Regions from separate parts of the Alcanivorax borkumensis SK2 genome, predicted to be linked through region 3. Evidence: predicted binding sites of a transcription regulator. Region 3 holds the regulator's gene; each other region holds the start of a gene.
What was found. The regulator LexA, encoded in region 3, represses DNA repair genes until DNA is damaged. The targets are predictions, from matches to a motif close to TACTGTNTANNTANACAGTA.
Positions count from the first base shown of each region.

Region 1 (3,124 bases), 1.2 Mb from region 3:
CGAATTCCCGGGTGGCAGAAAGCAGTTCGCGCAGGTTTTCCAGCCGCTGCTGGCCCTTCTCGCCCTTTTCCTTGCCATGAAATTCCAGCAACCCACTGGCTTCAATCACATGCTCGGTAGTTTCCGCCAACGACAACCCATCGCACTGCTGCTCCAGCTGGGCGATTAGATTCAGGAACACCGCCAACGCATTAATGGCTCGAGCGGTAAGCAACTGCTCACTAACGACTGCCTGGGCAGCGTCCCACAGGGACACGTTACGCTGCCGCGCCACCTCACGCAGGGTTTCTAGGGTCTTGTTGCCAATGCCGCGGGTGGGTGTGTTCACCACTCGCTCGAAGGCGGCATCCGCATGGCGGTGGCTGAGTAGGCGCAGATAGGCCAGTGCATTTTTGATTTCCACCCGCTCGAAGAAGCGTTGCCCGCCATAGATACGGTAGGGAATCCCCGCCTGCAGAAAAGCCTCTTCCAGCACCCGCGACTGGGCGTTGGAGCGGTACAGCACCGCCATTTCCCGCCGCGCGGTGCCTTCCTGAAATAGCTTATCCATGCGCCCGGCAATAAAGCGCGCTTCATCCACTTCATTGAAACCGGAATAGAGGCGGATCAAATCGCCATCGCCGCCCTCGGTCCACAGTTCCTTGCCTAGGCGGTCACTGTTATGGCCGATCACCGCGTTGGCCGCTTTCAGAATAGTGCCGGTGGAACGGTAATTCTGCTCCAAGCGAATGGTACGGGTATCCGGGAAGTCGCGGCTGAATTTGTGGATGTTCTCGATCTTGGCGCCACGCCAGCCATAAATGGACTGATCATCGTCACCGACAATGGTGACCGCATTATTTTCGTCCGCCAGCAACCGCAACCAGGCGTACTGGATGCTGTTGGTATCTTGGAACTCGTCTACCAAAATGTGCCGGAAGCGACGCTGGTAGTGGCCGCGCAGGTTGTCGTTGTCGCGGAACAGCTCCAGTACCCGTAGCAGCATTTCGTTGAAATCTACCAACCCGCCCCGCTCGCAGGCCTCTTCATAGGCGAAGTAGATCTTCTGCATGGTCAACGCGAACAGGTCGCCGCCGGTATCCATATGCCGAGCGCGGAGTCCTTCGTCTTTCTGACTATTAATAAACCAGGTGGCCTGACGGGCTGGCCAGCGTTGTTCATCCAGGCCCAATTCCTTGCTGACTCGCTTGATCAGCCGGATTTGGTCATCCGCATCAATGATCTGGAAGCCTTGGGGGAGACCGGCCTCCTGCCAGTGGGCGCGCAGCAGGCGATGGGCAATACCATGAAAAGTGCCCACCCACATGCCATCGGCAGACATGTCCAGCAGCTGCTCAATACGCCCGCGCATTTCCGCAGCGGCTTTGTTAGTAAAGGTCACCGCCAAAATACCGAACGGCGAAGCCTGTTCGGTGGCAATCTGCCAGGCGATACGGTGTACCAACACGCGGGTTTTGCCGGAACCGGCCCCCGCCAGCACCAGCAAGTGTTGATCATCGGCAGCCACCGCATCGCGCTGGGCCGGGTTCAAACCATCAATAAGGGAAGTCACGTCATCCATGGCGCGAAAGTTTAGCAGAATGTCCTTGCCGGTGATGCCCGCCGGAGAGGGCAATTTCCCCCTGTCCCGATACTTCCCTCCTCTCTCCCAAGAAAGTCGGTTTCCCTCGCCCCCAACCTGTGGGTAAACTGGAAACAAAAACACTCGGCTCTTAAGCCAGAGGAAACGTAAACGGTGTCATTACAGCCCCCATCATTCCAGCCAGCACCCCAGTTTAATGGTGTGCTTAATGAGCAATGCCAATTGCTGCTAAGCGGCATCGCCGAACTGTTGCTGTTGGAAAGTGCCGCCGTCATTATCCTGGCGTGGGTTTACTGGCACAGCCCCGTGTCCCAGCCAACCGTGCTAACCTGGTTTGGCATCATTGCCGTGGTACAGATTGCCCGTTTATTTATTCTGTCCTATTACCGTCGCCAACTAGATGGCCAAGAAGCCCTGCCCTTGTTCAGGCGTATGCTCTCAGCCCTCGCTCTCGCCTCGCCCTTATTGATCGGTTTGGCCGGCTACCTGTTCAACCCTTTGGATAGCCTATTCAGCCCGCCAATGCTAGGCGCACAACTGGTATTAATTTGTCTGGGCTTAGGCCTAAGCACCACGGCGCTGGTCGCCTACAGTAGCCATTTCCCCACCGTGTTTTTGTATTTGATCATGCTGCTCGGCCCAGCAGTGGCTCGCCTATCGGAAACCCAGCAACACAGTCAATTGGCACTGGTCCTACTAATGTCCCTGCTGGGGTTGTTCTTCCTGGTCGCCGCCCGTCGCATCAATCACACCGGCCACAAAGCCATGATGTTGCAAGCCAACAACCGCTCACTGATTGATTACCTGAACCGCGCACGCAGCGACGCTGAAGCTCTGAACGAGAAACTGGCTCAAGAGATTTACGATCGCAAAGACGCTCGCCAGCGATTACAAGACACCAACGATCGACTAGAAAGCATGGTGCAGGAACGCACCCGAGCCTTAGGCGAAACCAACACCGCCTTGGCGGCGACCAGCGAACGACTAGAGCTAGCCTTGGAAGCCAGCAACATCGGCCTGTGGGATTGGATGCTGGATACCGGACTCAATCACCACACTAATTTCGACCGCCTGCTAGGATACGACAGCGCCTACTTCAAAAACTTCTTCGGCGACTTGGATACCTTGGTTCATCCGGATGACCTGGCTCGAATCCGCCAAGCCATGGTTTCGCACTTCAAGGGTGAAGACCCCCGCTACCACGCGGTTTATAGATTGCGCCACGCAGACGGCAGCTGGCGCTGGATTGAGGACGAAGGTCGAGTGGTGTCCCGCAGCGAAAGCGGTCGCGCCATACGCATGATCGGCACGCGTCGTGATATCACCGAAGATCGCCAGGCCCAGGAACAACAACGGTTAGCCGCAACCGTGTTTGAAAACGCCCCAGAAGGCATTTTCATTCTTGATCATAAATTCCGTTTCCTTGCCGTAAACACCCGCTTCGAGCAGATCACCGGCTATACCGAGTCTCTGCTTATCGGCCGCCGTATCTTGGAAGAAGAAGGCGCCCAGGCGAACCGGGAAATCTATCTGGAGATTACC
Region 1 is NC_008260.1:3,037,079-3,040,202, forward strand. Features, by position in the region: gene uvrD (DNA helicase II) at 1-1,561, opposite strand, end outside; gene ABO_RS13750 (GGDEF domain-containing phosphodiesterase) at 1,736-3,124, shown strand, end outside.
Region 1: a site for LexA is predicted at 1,688-1,707, ahead of uvrD (DNA helicase II). Genes of this name have one in related genera too.

Region 2 (3,124 bases), 910 kb from region 3:
GATTTCCAATGTGCCGGGGCCGAAGGAAACGCTTCATCTCAATGGTGCGGAGATGTTGGCTACCTATCCGGTGTCATTGGTTCTGCATGGTTACGCCCTAAATATCACTGTGGTGAGCTACAAGAATAGCCTTGAGTTTGGCGTGATCGGTTGCCGTGACACGTTGCCTCATATTCAGCGTTTTCTGGTTTATCTCGAAGAATCGCTGGTGGAGCTGGAGCCTTGATTCGGTAATGGTGACTTGATGTATAGAGGCTCCCTAACAACATTGCAGCTTGGTGATTGAGTCGATAATCAACGCGCATTTCTGCTGTATGTTTTTCCCCTTAACCACACATTGCCGGCATGCTAACGGGTTCGCGTATGGAACCCATGCTGCTGCATCCCTCAGGGGGCTGAGTTCTGGTGGAGTAGGTGTATCGATGTAATCGAAGGTTTATGAGGCGTACGTTAAATTGCCACTCCCAACCGCTCTTTTGTTCTTCTCGCCTGCATCTTCCCTTAAAATACCGGGCAACTAATTCCTCTGGAGCAAGATGTCTATGGGCCGCGCCTACCAAAACCGCAAAGAATCCATGGCGAAAACCTCGGACATGAAAGCCAAGGTGTACAGCCGCTATGGTCGGGAAATCTACGTTAGCGCGAAATCCGGTGGTGTGGACCCTACTGCGAATCTGGCATTACGCAGCCTGATTGAACGCGCCAAAAAAGATCAGGTGCCCGGTCATGTGATTGATAAAGCCCTCGACAAGGCTAAAGGGGGTGGCGGTGAGGATTACTCCCCGGCCCGCTATGAAGGCTATGGCCCTGGTGGCAGCATGGCACTGATTGAATGCCTCACTGATAACCCGAATCGTACCTTTGGTGATGTGCGTATGGCCTTTACCAAGACCAAATGTAAGATCGGTACCCAGGGTACGGTGAGCCACATGTTCGATCACGTGGCGATTTTCGTTTTTGCCCACGAAGATGAAGATGCGGTGCTCGAAGCCCTGATGGATGCGGATGTGGATGTCAGCGAAATAGAAAACGATAACGGTATGCTGACGGTGTTCACGCCTAACACCGAGTATTTCAAGGCTAAGCAGGCGCTGGTCGAGGCCTTCGGGGAATTGGAATTCGAGGTGGATGAAATTCAGTTTATTCCGCAGAGTTACACCACCATCAGCGCCGAAGACATGGACATGTTCGATAAATTCATGGCCATGTTGAATGATTTGGATGACGTTCAGAACGTCTATCACAACGTGGATCTGGGCTGATTCCAGTCCTGCAATCGTCAATCCGCAACGGAGAATGCCCTGTGCTGGATAACGACATCCTCGTCGCCGCCGTCGCACTGGCCGGTGCCCTGCAAAAACAACGTTTGCTGTTGGCCACTGCGGAGTCCTGTACCGGGGGGGGCATTGCCCAGACGCTCACCAGCCTGTCCGGCGCATCCACTTGGTTCGATCGGGGTTTTGTCACCTATTCTAATGAGGCTAAGCAAGAGATGCTTGGCGTGCAGGCCTCCACGTTGGCGACCTCGGGCGCGGTTAGTGAAGCAACGGCACTGGACATGGCGCGGGGCGCTATTAGCCATTCCCGTGCCCATGTGAGCGTGGCGGTGACGGGTATCGCCGGGCCGGATGGCGGCACGCCAGATAAGCCGGTGGGCACCGTCTGGATTGCCTGGGGGCAGAAGCTGGGTTATGCAGAAGCTCGCTGTTTCCAATTCGACGGGGATCGCGATGCCGTCCGTCAGCAGAGCATCCTGCACGCCATTCTGGGCTTGAATGCCCGTCTCAAGTAGCCACAATCAGGCTATTCCTTTTCAGCCCTGCTGAGGCGGGGCAGACCAGACAACGATCTGGAAGGTTGCAATGCACAGCCAATGTTGGTCATAATACTGTCCATAACGCCAGTGCTGGCCGAAAGGTCAGATAAGGCGGGTCGGATACGGTTAGATACGGTTAGCGTCAATGAATGACGCGCCGAACACGGAGAGGGGTCACAATGAGCGATAAAAGTAAGGCGCTGTCCGCTGCGCTGTCACAGATTGAGCGCCAATTTGGCAAAGGTTCTGTCATGCGCATGGGCGATCGCAAGCGTGAGCGCATGCCCTCCATCTCGACCGGCTCACTGGGGCTGGATGTTGCCTTGGGTATTGGCGGTCTGCCCAAGGGCCGTATTGTCGAGATTTATGGCCCTGAATCCTCCGGAAAAACCACCCTGACATTGAGCGTGATTGCCCAAGCTCAAAAAAAAGGTGCCACCTGTGCCTTCGTGGATGCTGAGCATGCGCTAGACCCGGATTACGCAGAAAAGCTGGGCGTAAACGTGGACGACCTGATTGTTTCCCAGCCAGACACCGGAGAGCAGGCACTGGAAATCACCGATATGCTGGTGCGATCCGGCGCGGTGGATGTGGTCATCGTCGATTCTGTGGCTGCGCTGGTGCCGAAAGCTGAAATCGAAGGGGAAATGGGTGACACCCACGTGGGGTTGCAGGCTCGTCTGATGAGCCAGGCGCTGCGTAAAATTACCGGTAATGTGAAAAACGCCAATACACTGGTGGTCTTCATTAACCAGATTCGCATGAAAATTGGTGTGATGTTTGGTAACCCGGAAACCACCACCGGTGGTAATGCCCTGAAGTTCTACTCCTCTGTACGCTTGGATATCCGCCGTATTGGTGCGGTGAAGCAGGGCGACGAAGTAACCGGTAACGAAACCCGGGTGAAGGTGGTGAAAAACAAGGTGTCGCCGCCGTTCCGTCAGGCTGAGTTCCAGATTCTCTACGGCCAGGGTATTAATCAGCTGGGAGAAGTGTTGGACTTGGGTGTTCAACAGGGGTTGGTGGACAAATCTGGCGCCTGGTATGCCTACAAAGGCGACAAGATTGGCCAAGGTAAGCAGAACGCCTGCGAGTACCTGCGAGAAAACCCGGCCATTGCCGAAGAAATTGAAACCGAAATCCGGGCCCGCCTGTTGCCGGACCCTACAGCTGAAGCCCCGGCAGAAGAGGCCGCCCCCGCTGACGATGAGTGAGCCGCTGACCGAAGCCGAGTTGCGCCAGCGGGCAGTTGCCCTGCTGGCCCGGCGCGATCACTCCCGCCGTGAGCTTGTCACCAAGCTGCAACAG
Region 2 is NC_008260.1:2,051,036-2,054,159, reverse strand. Features, by position in the region: gene ABO_RS09300 (WS/DGAT/MGAT family O-acyltransferase) at 1-226, shown strand, start outside; gene ABO_RS09295 (YebC/PmpR family DNA-binding transcriptional regulator) at 543-1,262, shown strand; gene ABO_RS09290 (CinA family protein) at 1,304-1,792, shown strand; gene recA (recombinase RecA) at 1,996-3,030, shown strand; gene ABO_RS09280 (regulatory protein RecX) at 3,023-3,124, shown strand, end outside.
Region 2: a site for LexA is predicted at 1,887-1,906, ahead of recA (recombinase RecA). Genes of this name have one in related genera too.

Region 3 (3,124 bases):
CCGGTAATGCCGATGTGGCAATCCAGATCCAGATAGGCGAACAGAGCCTCACGGGAACCGGTAAAGCAATGCACAACGGCGCCAGGCAGAGTATCGCGGAAGGATTTCAGGATAGGCAGAAAGCGTTCATGGGCATCACGCTCGTGAAGAAAAACCGGCAATTTGTATTCCGCCGCCAGGGCTAACTGAGCCTCGAAGGCCCGCTCCTGCTCTGGGCGCGGAGAAAAATCCCGATTGAAATCTAAGCCCATTTCGCCGGCAGCTTTTATCTGTTCATGGGCGAGTAGATCTCGTAGCTCTGCTTCTAGCGCAGCAGAGTAAAAACGAGCGCTGTGAGGGTGCAGGCCGGCGGTGGCGAAAAGCCCTGAGTGCTCGTCGGCGAGGGCAATGGCCGCGCGGGAATCGTCGATAGTGGTGCCGGTAATTAGCTGCCAAGTAACTGCGGCGCAAGCCGCACGCTCAATCACGGCCTCCCGGTCGTCATGAAATTGTCGATCGGTGAGGTTAACGCCGATATCGGCCCATTGTTCAGGCGCGATTTTCTGCGTTTCCGAAGGGGGGCTGTTGTGAAGTGCGGTCATCGGTTTCCTGCTCAAATAGCTGCTCGCGCAGGGATTCTACCCGACGACGGTTGGCACCTAAATCCCAATAACCGGCCCGTGATGCGGAACGGACCTCCACCATGCCATTCTCGCGAACATAGAAAGTGACATCATCTACAAAACGCAGGATCCGACTGGTGAAGCGGGCTTGAATACGCGACTGGCCGACAACATCGTAGTCCACACGGGGAAGACTGCCCAGCAGTGTTTCCAGCTTTTTCAGGCTGCTTTCCCGGTCGGCGGCGACCTGTAACGGGTCAACGCGCTTGTCACTCTGTGTAGCCAGGCTGGATACACAGTTGGGTGAGTCCGGGCAGGGTGCCAGAAGATGGGTTTCAGCCATGGCAAATGCACTCCATACAATCAGGCAAAGGCCTGTACCGGCACGGATACAGGCTTTAAAAAGAGTTTGGGTCACGAATTAGCCCCACAAAAATGCCTTCAATAATAAGTTGATCAGCGGGCACTTTGATCGGTTCATAGGCTTCGTTAGCCGGGAGTAGTGTGGCGCTGGATTTATTCAACTTTAAGGTCTTTACCGTGACTTCTTCGTCAATGCGCGCGACAACGATTTCACCGGAACGGGCCACATTGGATTTGCGCACGGCAATTAGGTCGCCATCGAAAATGCCCGCATCCACCATGCTGTCGCCTTGCACCTTTAATAGATAGGTGGGGCGCTGTTTAAACAGGCCTTGGGGTACTGGCACGGTTCGTTCCACGTTCTCGATGGCTTCAATGGGGATCCCCGCAGCCACTTTACCGACGACGGGCAGTTCCTCTTCACCCCAGTAGGCATGATCAAGTAGTTGGATTCCGCGAGAGCGATCACTGTGAAGTTTGATATAGCCTTTGCGCTCTAAGGCACGGAGATGGTCTGAGGCCGCATTCTTGGATTGGAATCCCATAATGTCGGCAATCTCTGCACGGGTAGGGGCCATGCCGTTGTCCTTAAGACATTCACGGATGCAGTCGAGGACTTGTTGCTGCCGGTCGGTAAGTTTGCTGCTCATAACCTTCTCCCTGTTTCCTGCAGAGTGTGGCGCTTAGCCGTGGCCTCTAGGGGGGGCTAGTTGGGCGCCTTTCGGTGCGTGTAGGCCTATGTATTGGTCACTTGCCTGAGCGTGTAAGTAATGGCTGACAGGAAGTGCTATATTCAGGATGCTAGCATGTTTACTGACAATAAGAACAGTGTTATTTGGTCAGCATTGGGAGAAGAGTTCACCCCTCTTTTTTTCCTTGCCGTTGCTCTGTTGTGGAGGTCGCTCTAGCATGTGTGTAGTTGATTACAATGCCATCAGACCAGTGGGGGTAGTGGATGGAGCAGGCCAATAATAATGATTTCGGCCAGCAACGGCGTCGCCAGCTGTTAGCGGGCGTGCCGTTTTTTAATGAAATTAATCGTGATGATCAGAACGAATTTTCCCGGCTTGAACAGACCACCCGTCTTTGGGTTGCCGCTTCGGGAGAAAGCGTAATTCGAGCCGGTGAGGTGGATTCCACTCTGTACTTTTTGTTGAGGGGGCAGCTGGAAGTGTTATCGGAGAATCCCCAGGGTGCGCCGTTGTATTATGTATCACCGGGTGAGGTGTTTGGCTCCTTGTCTATGCTGCTGGGGACTCCGCGTAGTGCGACTATTAAGGTGACAGATAATGCCCGCGAAGCGGTATTGGCAAGCTTGGATTTCAATGATTTTAATGATGATGGCAGTGCCTATTCGCTGGCAACCCGGCTGGCTTTTTTCCATATGATTGTGCATCACATTCGCTGGACTTTGGAGGTGAAGCGAATGCAGGCACCGACCCATGAACTGGTTCAGTCTATGCGCAAGTTGCCAGTGTTTTATGGCGAGAAAAACAGTCCGCAAGAGCTGGCTGCATTGAAAGCGCAGGCGCAAGGGCTGGCAGAATTGCTGTGTCGCTGGAACGAGGAAGGCCAGGCCAGCACCGGGGCTCTGCAGCTGACCTGAGGGGCTCTGCTTCGGGGAATACGCGCTGCGCTATTTCCCCGTTGCTAGTGCTGGTCTACCTTAACGGCCAGCACGTCGCAGTGCGCACCGGGGACCAGGCCTCTGGCCGTGGAGCCTAGCAGCAGTGCTAGGCCGCTTCGCGTATGACTGCCCACCACGATTAAATCCGCGCCTATCTTGTCTGCCTTGTCGAGAATGGTTTTTTCGATAGATCCCATATCCACGTAAACGTTGGCTTCCGGCACGTGGTATTGGCCGGCGTATTTATCTGCCATTTCTTGGGCTTGTTTCATCAGCCCGCTTTGCAGGTCGGTTACATCCATGGGTACATCCGCGCCGTAGGCCAGAGCCAGCGGTTCTATCACATGGATTAAATGCAGTTCGCCGTCATTGCCCGACAGTACGCCAGCCGCGCGGGACAGTACCTGGGGTGATTCATCGCTGCCATCGATGGCAACCAGTATTCTGCGATAGGGACTCAGCACGGTTCTCTCCCTGAAAAATGAGGTTCATTGCAGTATAGCGTGCTTGTGCGGCGTTGCTAGCAGGCTGT
Region 3 is NC_008260.1:1,145,410-1,148,533, forward strand. Features, by position in the region: gene ABO_RS05215 (TatD family hydrolase) at 1-581, opposite strand, end outside; gene ABO_RS05220 (DUF1499 domain-containing protein) at 529-945, opposite strand; gene lexA (transcriptional repressor LexA) at 1,001-1,615, opposite strand; gene ABO_RS05230 (cyclic nucleotide-binding domain-containing protein) at 1,921-2,571, shown strand; gene ABO_RS05235 (universal stress protein) at 2,616-3,056, opposite strand.

Region 4 (3,124 bases), 300 kb from region 3:
CGCAACAGCGGCATCCTTGTTGCGGTAGCCCAGCGCCTCCAGGGCCGCAATGGCGTCACTGCGAGCATCATCAGGTTGATCCGTATCGACCCGGCCCGGCACACTCACTGGCCCACCATCAATCTTATCGAGTCGGTCTCTCATCTCGATAACCAAACGCTCGGCGGTTTTTTTCCCAATGCCCGGCACCTTCACAAGTGACGTGGTGTCCTGATCCTGAATACAGCGCGCCAGACGATCAGCCTCTATGCCAGAAAGAATAGCCAACGCCATTTTTGGCCCCACCCCATTCACCTTGATCAAAGCGCGAAACAGCTCACGCTCATAACGATCGGCGAAACCATACAGCAACTGAGCATCTTCACGGACCACAAAATGCGTGTGCAAGGTGAGCTCCGCACCCGCCTCGGGCAAATCGTAGAACACCGTCATCGGTGCCTCGACTTCATAGCCAACGCCATTTACGTCCAGCAGCAGCACCGGGGGGCGTTTTTCCAACAGGGTGCCACGAAGTTGTCCGATCATCATTTTTCCATTTACCCGTACACAACAAAAGTATCGCGTAGAAAATACAGGGCGAATATTCGATGCTCACAATCAATCACTGAAGCAATCAACGAATACAGACACCACACTAACGAACCCGGCCGCGCCTTACCGATGTGGCACCAGCCATTCTAGCCAGGGAGAGACGCATATGAGCATGACAAAGCGCGATAGCCAGGGCATCAGCGGCGTCCTCCTGCGGGCGTTGATCCAGTTTAAGCAGATACTTCACCATTTCCCCGACCTGATTTTTTTCCGCCCCACCTTTGCCCACAACGGCCTGTTTTACTTGGCGAGCCGAATATTCAAACACTGGCACACAGGCCTGCATCACTGCCGCAATAGCTGCACCGCGAGCCTGGCCCAATTTCAGGGCAGAATCCGCATTGCGAGCCATAAACACTTTTTCGATGCTCACTTCAGCCGGCCCGTATTCCTTCACCACCTGATCAATTCCCGCGAATATCTCACCCAACCGCGGCGGGATCTCCTTGTGGGAAGTCGTAATAGTACCGAAAGCCACCGCGCGGGAACGATTTCCCACCACATCCACTACGCCGTAACCGGTGCGTCGAGAACCGGGATCAATACCCAGAATAAGCGCCATATTTCACAGACCAATAATAAAGAAGACAGGCACCCAGCCCAGCTCTTAGTAGGTGCCTCCGTTCTACCCGAGCACTGTCCAAATGTCCAGCCAACAAAGAAACGCTTCAGGTTAAACGGCTGATGCGACACGTCCTAAAGCCGCAGGCGGATTACCGCCACGCCCAGAAACCCAGACAGCAAAAAGCCCCAAACGATTCGGGGCTTTTAATTTTGCTTGCAGCTTGTTTTGTAACGTGAACCTCGCTGCTATTCCTCTTCTTGCGGTGCCGGCCAACTGGCATTGGTGTAGACGTTCTGCACGTCGTCCAAATCTTCCAGCATGTCGATCATCTTTTGCACGGTTTCAGCTGTATCCGTGTCCATTTCCGCTTCTGTAGACGGGTGCATGGTGACTTCCGCCTCAGCGAATTCCAACCCAGCTGCACGCAGGGAGTCCACCACTTCACCAAAGCTCTTATCCGGAGTGGTAATGACCAAAAAACCATCATCTCCCATCTCTTCCACATCTTCGGCACCGGCTTCCAGGGCGACTTCCATCAGCTTTTCTTCATCCACACCGGGCTCGAAAAAAATCTCACCACGTTTAGTGAATAAAAAAGCCACGGAACCACTCGTGCCCAGATTACCACCGAACTTGGAAAACGCGTGACGCACCTCAGCCACGGTACGGTTCACATTGTCCGTCATGGTTTCTACCAGAACCGCTACACCACCCTTACCGTAACCTTCATAGGTGATTTCATCCATGCTGCCGTCATCATCACCGCCGGCGCCACGCTTAACCGCACGGTCGATGGTGTCACGGGTCATGTTCTGGCCCAGTGCTTTATCAATCGCGGCCCGCAAGCGCGGGTTATCGTTGGGCTCGCCCCCACCCATCTTGGCCGCTACCGTGAGCTCGCGAATCAGTTTGGTAAAGATCTTGCCACGCTTGGCATCCTGAGCCGCCTTACGGTGCTTGATGTTGGCCCACTTGCTATGTCCTGCCATGTTACCTCCGCCAGCACGCAGCACGCGTCACGCAACACGTCTCTGGCACGCCTCTTCGCGTGATGCGTGATACCTGCCTGCGTTTCTCCTATATCAACCTTCTTCTTTACGTACCTGTACGCCAACTTCACGCAGCTGCTTGTTGTCCACCGGTGACGGTGCATTGGTCATAGTGCACGCCGCCGTTTGCGTCTTCGGGAAAGCGATCACATCACGAATTGATTCACAACCAGTCATCAACATCACCATGCGATCCAACCCAAACGCCAGGCCACCGTGGGGCGGGGCGCCGTATTTCAGACCGTCTAGCAGGAAGCCGAATTTTTCCTCGGCTTCCTCATCAGAAATGCCCAGCGCTTCAAATACAGTGCGTTGCATGGCTGGGCTATGGATACGGATGGAACCGCCACCCAGCTCAGTACCGTTAAGCACCATGTCATAGGCCCGCGATAACGCCTCGCCCGGATTACTCTTAAGCTCTTCCGCGCTACAGCTGGGCATGGTGAAGGGATGATGCAACGCATGGTATTGCCCTTCGTCTTCCTCGAACATGGGGAAGTCCACTACCCACAATGGCGCCCATTCTCCCTCGACCAAATTCAAGTCATGGCCCACTTTGACGCGCAGAGCACCCAGCGCTTCGTTAACGATCTTGGCCTTATCAGCACCGAAGAAAATCAGATCGCCGGTCTCGGCGCCAGTGCGCTCAAGGATGCCTTTAATCGCATCTTCGGTCAGGAACTTCAGGATCGGAGACTGCAGACCTTCAGCGCCGGCTGCCAAGTCGTTGACTTTGATGTAAGCCAAACCCTTGGCACCATAGATGCTGACAAACTTGGTGTAGCCATCGATATCCTTGCGCGACAGGCTGCATCCACCGGGCACTCGCATGGCTGCCACACGACCTTTCGGGTCGTTGGCCGGGCCGGAGAACACTTTAAAGTCCACGCCAGCAAGCAGGTCGGCAATATCAATCAGC
Region 4 is NC_008260.1:845,764-848,887, reverse strand. Features, by position in the region: gene ruvA (Holliday junction branch migration protein RuvA) at 1-525, opposite strand, end outside; gene ruvC (crossover junction endodeoxyribonuclease RuvC) at 635-1,153, opposite strand; gene ABO_RS03870 (YebC/PmpR family DNA-binding transcriptional regulator) at 1,402-2,145, opposite strand; gene aspS (aspartate--tRNA ligase) at 2,239-3,124, opposite strand, start outside.
Region 4: a site for LexA is predicted at 1,226-1,245, ahead of ruvC (crossover junction endodeoxyribonuclease RuvC). Genes of this name have one in related genera too.